One region of the Microbacterium sp. NPDC012755 genome, then DNA from elsewhere that is predicted to be linked to it. Evidence: predicted binding sites of a transcription regulator. Region 1 holds the regulator's gene; the other holds the start of a gene.
The links. Region 1 encodes HrcA, which represses chaperone genes, less so after heat shock. Its sites were predicted from a motif close to TTNGCACTCGNNNNNNNCGAGTGCNAA; they were not measured.
Positions count from the first base shown of each region.

Region 1 (3,410 bases):
GCGTCGCTGGGGAACCGTGGTGGTCACGGCATCGAACAGGCGCGTCCTGCGCTCGGAGCCGAAAGCGGGCCATCCGGGGTCGCCAGTGGTGACGAAGGAGACCCACGCGCGGTGCATGTCGGCGGCGAGCTCGCGCGGAGCGTCGGTCCCCGCCATGCGCTGCGTCTCGGGGTCGTCGAGCCGGTCGAACACGAACCCGAGCTCGAGCGCATGCGCGGCCCGGAGGTCGCGCACGGGGCTGGGCCAGGCGAACTCGTAGACGTGGGTGTTCGCGGGGCGTGCTCTCGCGACACGACTGAGCGGAGCGCGGAGCATGACGTCGGTCGCGAGCTGTCCGAAGATCTCCCCGGTCGACGCCGAAGGGAAGTCGGCGCGGTACGCGGCCACCGCACGGCCGGGGATGCGCAGCGCGAGACGCGCGATCAGCAGCTTCGCCCTGCTGATGCCGGCGAGCGCCTCCGGGGGGAACCACAGCCGGTACTCGTCGGTGTTGCTGCCGATGAGCAGCGGGGTGTCGATCTCGCCGAGCACCTCGTGGGGAGACCGGGGGAGGCTGTCGGGGTCGATCGAGAACTGGAATCCCGGCGCGCCCGCGAGGGGAGAGGAGCCTGCCGACTGCTCGCGGCGGGCCTGCAGGAGCTGATCGGGGTCGACGCCGGCGAAGGACTCCCGATCGGCGCGGATGCCGAGCCGCTTCGCCAGCTGCGCGGTGACGCGCCCGGCCTTCTCCGGTGTCTGCGCCTCCAGAGGACCGGACTCGATGATCGCCTGAGCGATCAGCGCACGCGACTTCGGACGGGCCAGGAGACCGGCGACGATCGCGCCGCCCGCCGACTCGCCCATCACCGTGATGCGCGCGGGATCGCCGCCGAACGCCGCGATCTCGCGGTGGACCCAGTCGAGGGCGGCCGCGGCGTCGCGCAGGCCGAGGTTGCGCGGTGCGTCCTCGAGCACGGAGAAGCCCTCCGAGCCCAGGCGGTAGTTGATCGAGGCGAAGACGATGCCGGCGCGTGCGAATCCCGTGCCGTCGTAGATCGAGAGCGCGGCGGTGCCGCGTTCGAGGGCGCCGCCGTGGATCCACAGCAGCACGGGCGCGTCCGAGGCGTCGACCGGGGACCAGACGTTGACGGTGAGGATGTCTTCGCCGTCGATGCGCACCGAACCCAGCAGCTCGCCGGTCGCGCCGGAGTAGGGGAGCTGGGGAGACGTGGGGCCGAAGGACGTGGCGTCGCGCTCGCCCGTCCAGGCGGGAGCGGGCTGCGGCTCGCGGAACCGGTTGTCCCCGAACGGCGGCGCGGCATACGGGATGCCGAGGAAGCGACGGACGCCGTCCTCGACGGTTCCTCGGAGGACCCCGGTGCTGACGGAAGCGGTGGACGGCGTGGTCATGAGCGCCATCCTAGGGCGCACGCGATAGGATTGGCACTCTATCGGTCCGAGTGCCAGGCGGGAGGGTGAGATGGTCACAGAGCGAGGCCTGCAGGTGCTGCGCGCGATCGTGCAGGACTACGTCGAGACGCACGAACCCGTCGGCAGCCGCACGATCGTCGACCGGTACTCCTTCGGCGTCTCCGCGGCGACCATCCGCAACGACATGGCGCTGCTCGAGGACGAGGAGCTGATCGCCGCTCCGCACACCTCCTCGGGGCGCGTGCCGACCGACAAGGGGTATCGCGTCTTCGTGAACCACCTGGCTCAGCTGCGGCCGCTCACCGTGGCTCAGCGCAGCGCGATCGAGTCCTTCCTCGCCGACCCCGCCGATCTCGACGACCTGATGGCGCGCACCGTCCGTGTGCTCACGCAGCTCACGGGGCAGGTCGCCCTGGCGCAGTACCCGTCGTTCGCCCGGGCGCATCTGACCCACCTGGAGCTCGTCGCGCTCGCGCCGAGCCGGATGCTCGTCGTGCTCGTCACCGACGCCGGCGGCGTCTCACAGCGCATGACCCCGCTCCCGATCGAGCTCGACGAGGCCGATGTGGCGGTGCTGCGGGCGCGGCTGTCCGCGCTGATCACGGGCCGTGCGGTGAGCGACGCCGCTGAGCGCCTGCAGACCCTGCTCGCCGATGACACGACGACGGATGCCGCGCTGCGCGCCCTCGCGACCGTCATCATCGACGAGCTGGGCGAGTTCCGCCAGGAGCGCCTCGTCATGGCGGGGGCCGCGACTCTGGCCCGGCGCGAACAGGACTTCCGCGGCAGCATCCATCCTCTCCTCGAGGCGATCGAGGAGCAGGTGACGCTGCTGCGGCTGATGAGCGAGATGGAGACCGACGTGCACGGGCTCGCCGCGAGCATCGGCACGGAGAACGCTCCGTTCGGTCTCGGCGAGGCGTCGATCGTCGCCAGCAACTACGCCGCACCGAGCGGCACCGCGCGCGTCGGCGTCATGGGCCCGACCCGCATGGACTATCCGAGCAACCTCGCGGCGGCGCGGGCCGTGGCCCGCTACCTGTCGCGGATGCTCGACGAAGACGAGGCGAGCCGCTGAGGCGGCCGCCGAACGAACACACACGGAGAAGGGCCATCGTGGCGGATCACTATGAGGTTCTCGGGGTATCCCGAGAGGCGTCCACCGACGAGATCAAGAAGGCGTACCGACGCCTCGCGCGTCAGCTGCACCCGGATGTGAACCCGGGCGAGGAGGCGGCGGAGCGCTTCAAGCTCGTCACGCACGCGTACGACGTGCTCAGCGACGACGAGTCGCGACGCCGGTACGACATGGGCGGCGGAGACGGCGCCGCAGGAAACTTCGGCGGGTTCGGAGGCTTCGGCGACATCTTCGAGACCTTCTTCGGCGCCGCGCAGGGCGGCGGGCGCGGCGCGCGTCCGCGGTCACGGCGCGAGCGCGGCCAGGACGCGCTCGTGCGTGTGACCCTCGAGCTCGGCGACGTGGTGTTCGGCGCGCACCGCGACATCGAGGTCGACACGGCGGTGCTGTGCGAGACGTGTCAGGGATCCTGCTGCCAGGAGGGCACGTCGCCCGTCACCTGCGACATCTGCGGCGGCTCCGGCCACGTGCAGCGTCAGGTCCGCAGCCTTCTCGGCAACGTCATCACCTCGCAGCCGTGCGGCACCTGCGAGGGCTACGGCACGACGATCCCGTACCCGTGCGGAACCTGCGCTGGTCAGGGGCGCGTGCGGTCGCGTCGTACGGTGTCCCTCGACATCCCCGCCGGTGTGGAGACCGGGCTGCGACTGCAGCTGCCGGGCTCCGGCGAGGTGGGCAAGGCCGGTGGCCCCAACGGCGATCTGTACGTCGAGGTCACGGTGAGCCCGCACGCGGCGTTCAGCCGTGACGGCGACGACCTCCTCGCCACGCTCGAGGTATCGATGACCGACGCGATCCTCGGAACGGACACGAAGATCCAGGGGCTCGACGGCGAGGTCGACCTGGAGATCCGCTCCGGCAT
Region 1 covers NZ_JBIBCT010000001.1:3,358,210-3,361,619, reverse strand. The annotation lists gene ACFY5A_RS15745 (carboxylesterase family protein) at 1-1,389, opposite strand, end outside; gene hrcA (heat-inducible transcriptional repressor HrcA) at 1,460-2,488, shown strand; gene dnaJ (molecular chaperone DnaJ) at 2,527-3,410, shown strand, end outside.

Region 2 (3,410 bases), 3.3 Mb from region 1:
CTCTTCTTCTGTCTTGTCCACGCTGTACGCCATGCCTCCATTCTCGCGCGTCCGGCTGTGAACGGGGTCCGCCGCGACAGAATGGACGGATGACGGATGCCGTGCAGGAGCGCTACGCCCGATTCGCCGAGCAGGAGGCGCCAGGTCGGAGCGATCTCTACGCCGAGTGGGCGCTCGGGGTCGCCGGCGACCCGGCGGTGCGTGACGTGCTGTCGCGCATACCCGAGAACCGTCGCCAGCCGCCGCTGGTCTTCGCCGTCACGCGGATGCTCGGCGCGGATCTGACCGCGTACGGCGCCTGGCGGGGGTTCGTGCTCGCGCATGCCGAGGAGATCGTCGCGGAGTGCACGGGGAGACGGCTCCAGACCAACGAGCCCCTCCGCCTCGCGCCGCTGCTCCCCGTGCTCAGCGAGATCGAGGGCCCCATCGCGCTGCTCGAGATCGGCGCCTCGGCAGGGCTCTGCCTGTATCCCGACCGGTACTCCTATCGGTTCGTCGACGGAGAAGGGATGCTGCGGCGATCTCTCGACCCGGTGGACGGCCCGTCGGCCGTCGTGCTGGAGAGCGTGATCGACGGTGGGATTCCACCCCTGCGCCTGCCGGAGGTCGTGTGGCGCGCCGGCATCGACCTCGCGCCCCTCGACGCGTCCGACGAACGCGATCGCCGCTGGCTGCAGGGCCTCGTCTGGCCGGGGGAGGAGGGGCGCGAGCATCGCGTCACGGCGGCGCTCGACATCGCCGCATCCGACCCTCCGCACCTCATCGCCGGTGACGCCCTGGAGCGGATCGACGCGCTCGCCGCGGAGGCGCCGGACGGTGCGACGCTCGTCATCACCACCCCCGGCGTGCTGGTGCACATCCCCCGGGAGCAGAGGCTCGCGCTCGTCGAGGCCATCCGCGCGCTCCCGGCCAGATGGATCACCATCGATCCGCCGGCTCTCCTCGATGTCTGGGAGCCCCCCGTCGACGACGGATCCTGGAGCGGTTTCGTCGTCGCGCTGGACGGCAGGGTGCGGGCCGCGGCTGATCCGCTCGGACGATGGTGGGAGTGGCGCGGCGGCGATGGCGTCGCGGCGATCTAACCTGTTCTCATGCTGGGAGAGATGACCGAGCGCGATCGTGCGATCCTCGCGTTGGAGACCGTGTGGCCACGGCACAGCGGCGCGAAGGAAGAAGTGATCCGCGCGCAGCTCGGCATGAGCTCGGCGCGCTACTATCAGCTGCTCGGTCGGCTGATCGACTCCGACGCCGCTCTGGCGTACGACCCGATGCTCGTCGGCAGGCTCCGTCGGATCAGGGAGTCCCGTGCGCTGCAGCGCTCGGCCAGGACTCCCGGCTTCGTCGGCTGAGTCCGCGGTTTCGGACGCCGCCGCCGTCGTGATGCGGACGCACAGGCGGGTGCCGCTAGCATCGAGTGGTGTCCAAGCCCACTCGTGACCGATTCGACGACGTCCCCCACTCCGCAGGACGTGTAGGAGCGCATCGCGCCGAAGCCCCCGGCATGAACGGCTGGGTCGTGCTGCTCTGGTCGTTCGTGGCCGCGCTGGTGCTGATCATCGCAGGCATCTTCGGCTCGCTCGTGGTCATGGGCCGCATCACGCTCTTCCCCGAGGCCGTGCCGTCGTCGACGCCGACGCCGGTCGAGACCGGTGTCGTCGACACCGCCTACTCGGTGATGATCCTGAACGCGACTCCGGAGGAGGGCCTCGAGGCTCAGATCCGGGCGAAGCTCATCGACAGCGGATGGACCGCCGACAAGGTCTCCGCCACCGAGAGCGCCAGCAAGGACTTCGCCACGACGACCGTGTACTACGTCGACGACGCGGACGAGCTCGCGGCCATCGGGCTCGCCAACCTCATCGGCGGAGCGGACGTGCAGAAGAGCGACTTCTACGCCTCCATGAACGAGACCGGGGGCAAGCAGCTGACCGTCGTCATCGGCCTCGACCGCTCGTCCTCCGCCCCGGCCACCACGGAGGAGACTCCGGCCCCCTGATCGGTCGGCGGCGCACCCTCCTCGCGGCTTGCACTCGAAGGTGTCGAGTGCCAGAATGGCGTTAGCACTCTCTCACTCTGAGTGCTAAACCCAACGTCTACGTCCAGGAGGGACGACAAAACTCATGGCAAAGATCATCGCTTTCGATGAGGAGGCCCGCCGCGGCCTCGAGCGCGGCCTCAACATCCTCGCCGACGCGGTCAAGGTGACCCTCGGCCCGCGTGGCCGCAACGTCGTGCTCGAGAAGAAGTGGGGCGCCCCCACCATCACGAACGACGGCGTGTCCATCGCCAAGGAGATCGAGCTGGACGACCCGTACGAGAAGATCGGTGCGGAGCTCGTCAAGGAGGTCGCCAAGAAGACCGATGACGTCGCCGGCGACGGCACCACCACCGCCACGGTCCTCGCACAGGCCCTCGTCCGCGAAGGCCTGCGCAACGTCGCGGCCGGCGCCGACCCGATCTCGCTCAAGCGCGGCATCGAGAAGGCCGTCGCGGCGATCACCGAGGAGCTGCTGAGCAGCGCCAAGGAGATCGAGTCCAAGGAGCAGATCGCCGCCACGGCGTCCATCTCCGCAGCCGACCCCGCGATCGGCGAGCTCATCGCCGAGGCGATCGACAAGGTCGGCAAGGAGGGTGTCGTCACCGTCGAGGAGTCGCAGACCTTCGGCACCGAGCTCGAGCTCACCGAGGGCATGCGCTTCGACAAGGGCTACCTGAACCCCTACTTCGTGACGGACCCGGAGCGCCAGGAGGCTGTCTTCGAGGACCCGTACATCCTCATCGCGAACCAGAAGGTCTCCAACATCAAGGACCTCCTGCCCATCGTCGACAAGGTGATCCAGGACGGCAAGGAGCTCGTCATCATCGCCGAGGACGTCGAGGGCGAGGCTCTCGCGACGCTCGTGCTGAACAAGCTCAAGGGCATCTTCAAGTCGGTCGCCGTCAAGGCTCCCGGCTTCGGCGACCGTCGCAAGGCGCAGCTGCAGGACATCGCGATCCTCACCGGCGGACAGGTCATCACCGAAGAGGTGGGCCTCAAGCTCGAGAACGCCACGCTCGACCTGCTCGGCCGTGCGCGCAAGGTCATCGTCACCAAGGACGAGACCACGATCGTCGAGGGTGCGGGCGAGGCGGAGCAGATCGAGGGTCGCGTGACCCAGATCCGTCGCGAGATCGAGAACACCGACAGCGACTACGACCGCGAGAAGCTGCAGGAGCGCCTCGCCAAGCTCGCCGGCGGCGTCGCCGTCATCAAGGCGGGCGCGGCCACCGAGGTCGAGCTCAAGGAGCGCAAGCACCGCATCGAGGACGCCGTCCGCAACGCGAAGGCAGCCGTCGAGGAGGGCATCGTCCCCGGTGGTGGCGTCGCGCTCATCCAGTCGGGCACCAAGGCTCTCGACGCTCTCACCCTC
Region 2 covers NZ_JBIBCT010000001.1:40,722-44,131, reverse strand. The annotation lists gene msrB (peptide-methionine (R)-S-oxide reductase MsrB) at 1-33, opposite strand, end outside; gene ACFY5A_RS00230 (DUF2332 domain-containing protein) at 90-1,082, shown strand; gene ACFY5A_RS00225 (DUF3263 domain-containing protein) at 1,092-1,349, shown strand; gene ACFY5A_RS00220 (LytR C-terminal domain-containing protein) at 1,418-1,996, shown strand; gene groL (chaperonin GroEL) at 2,121-3,410, shown strand, end outside.
Region 2: groL (chaperonin GroEL) is a predicted target of HrcA. The motif match lies at 2,058-2,084, and genes of this name have one in related genera.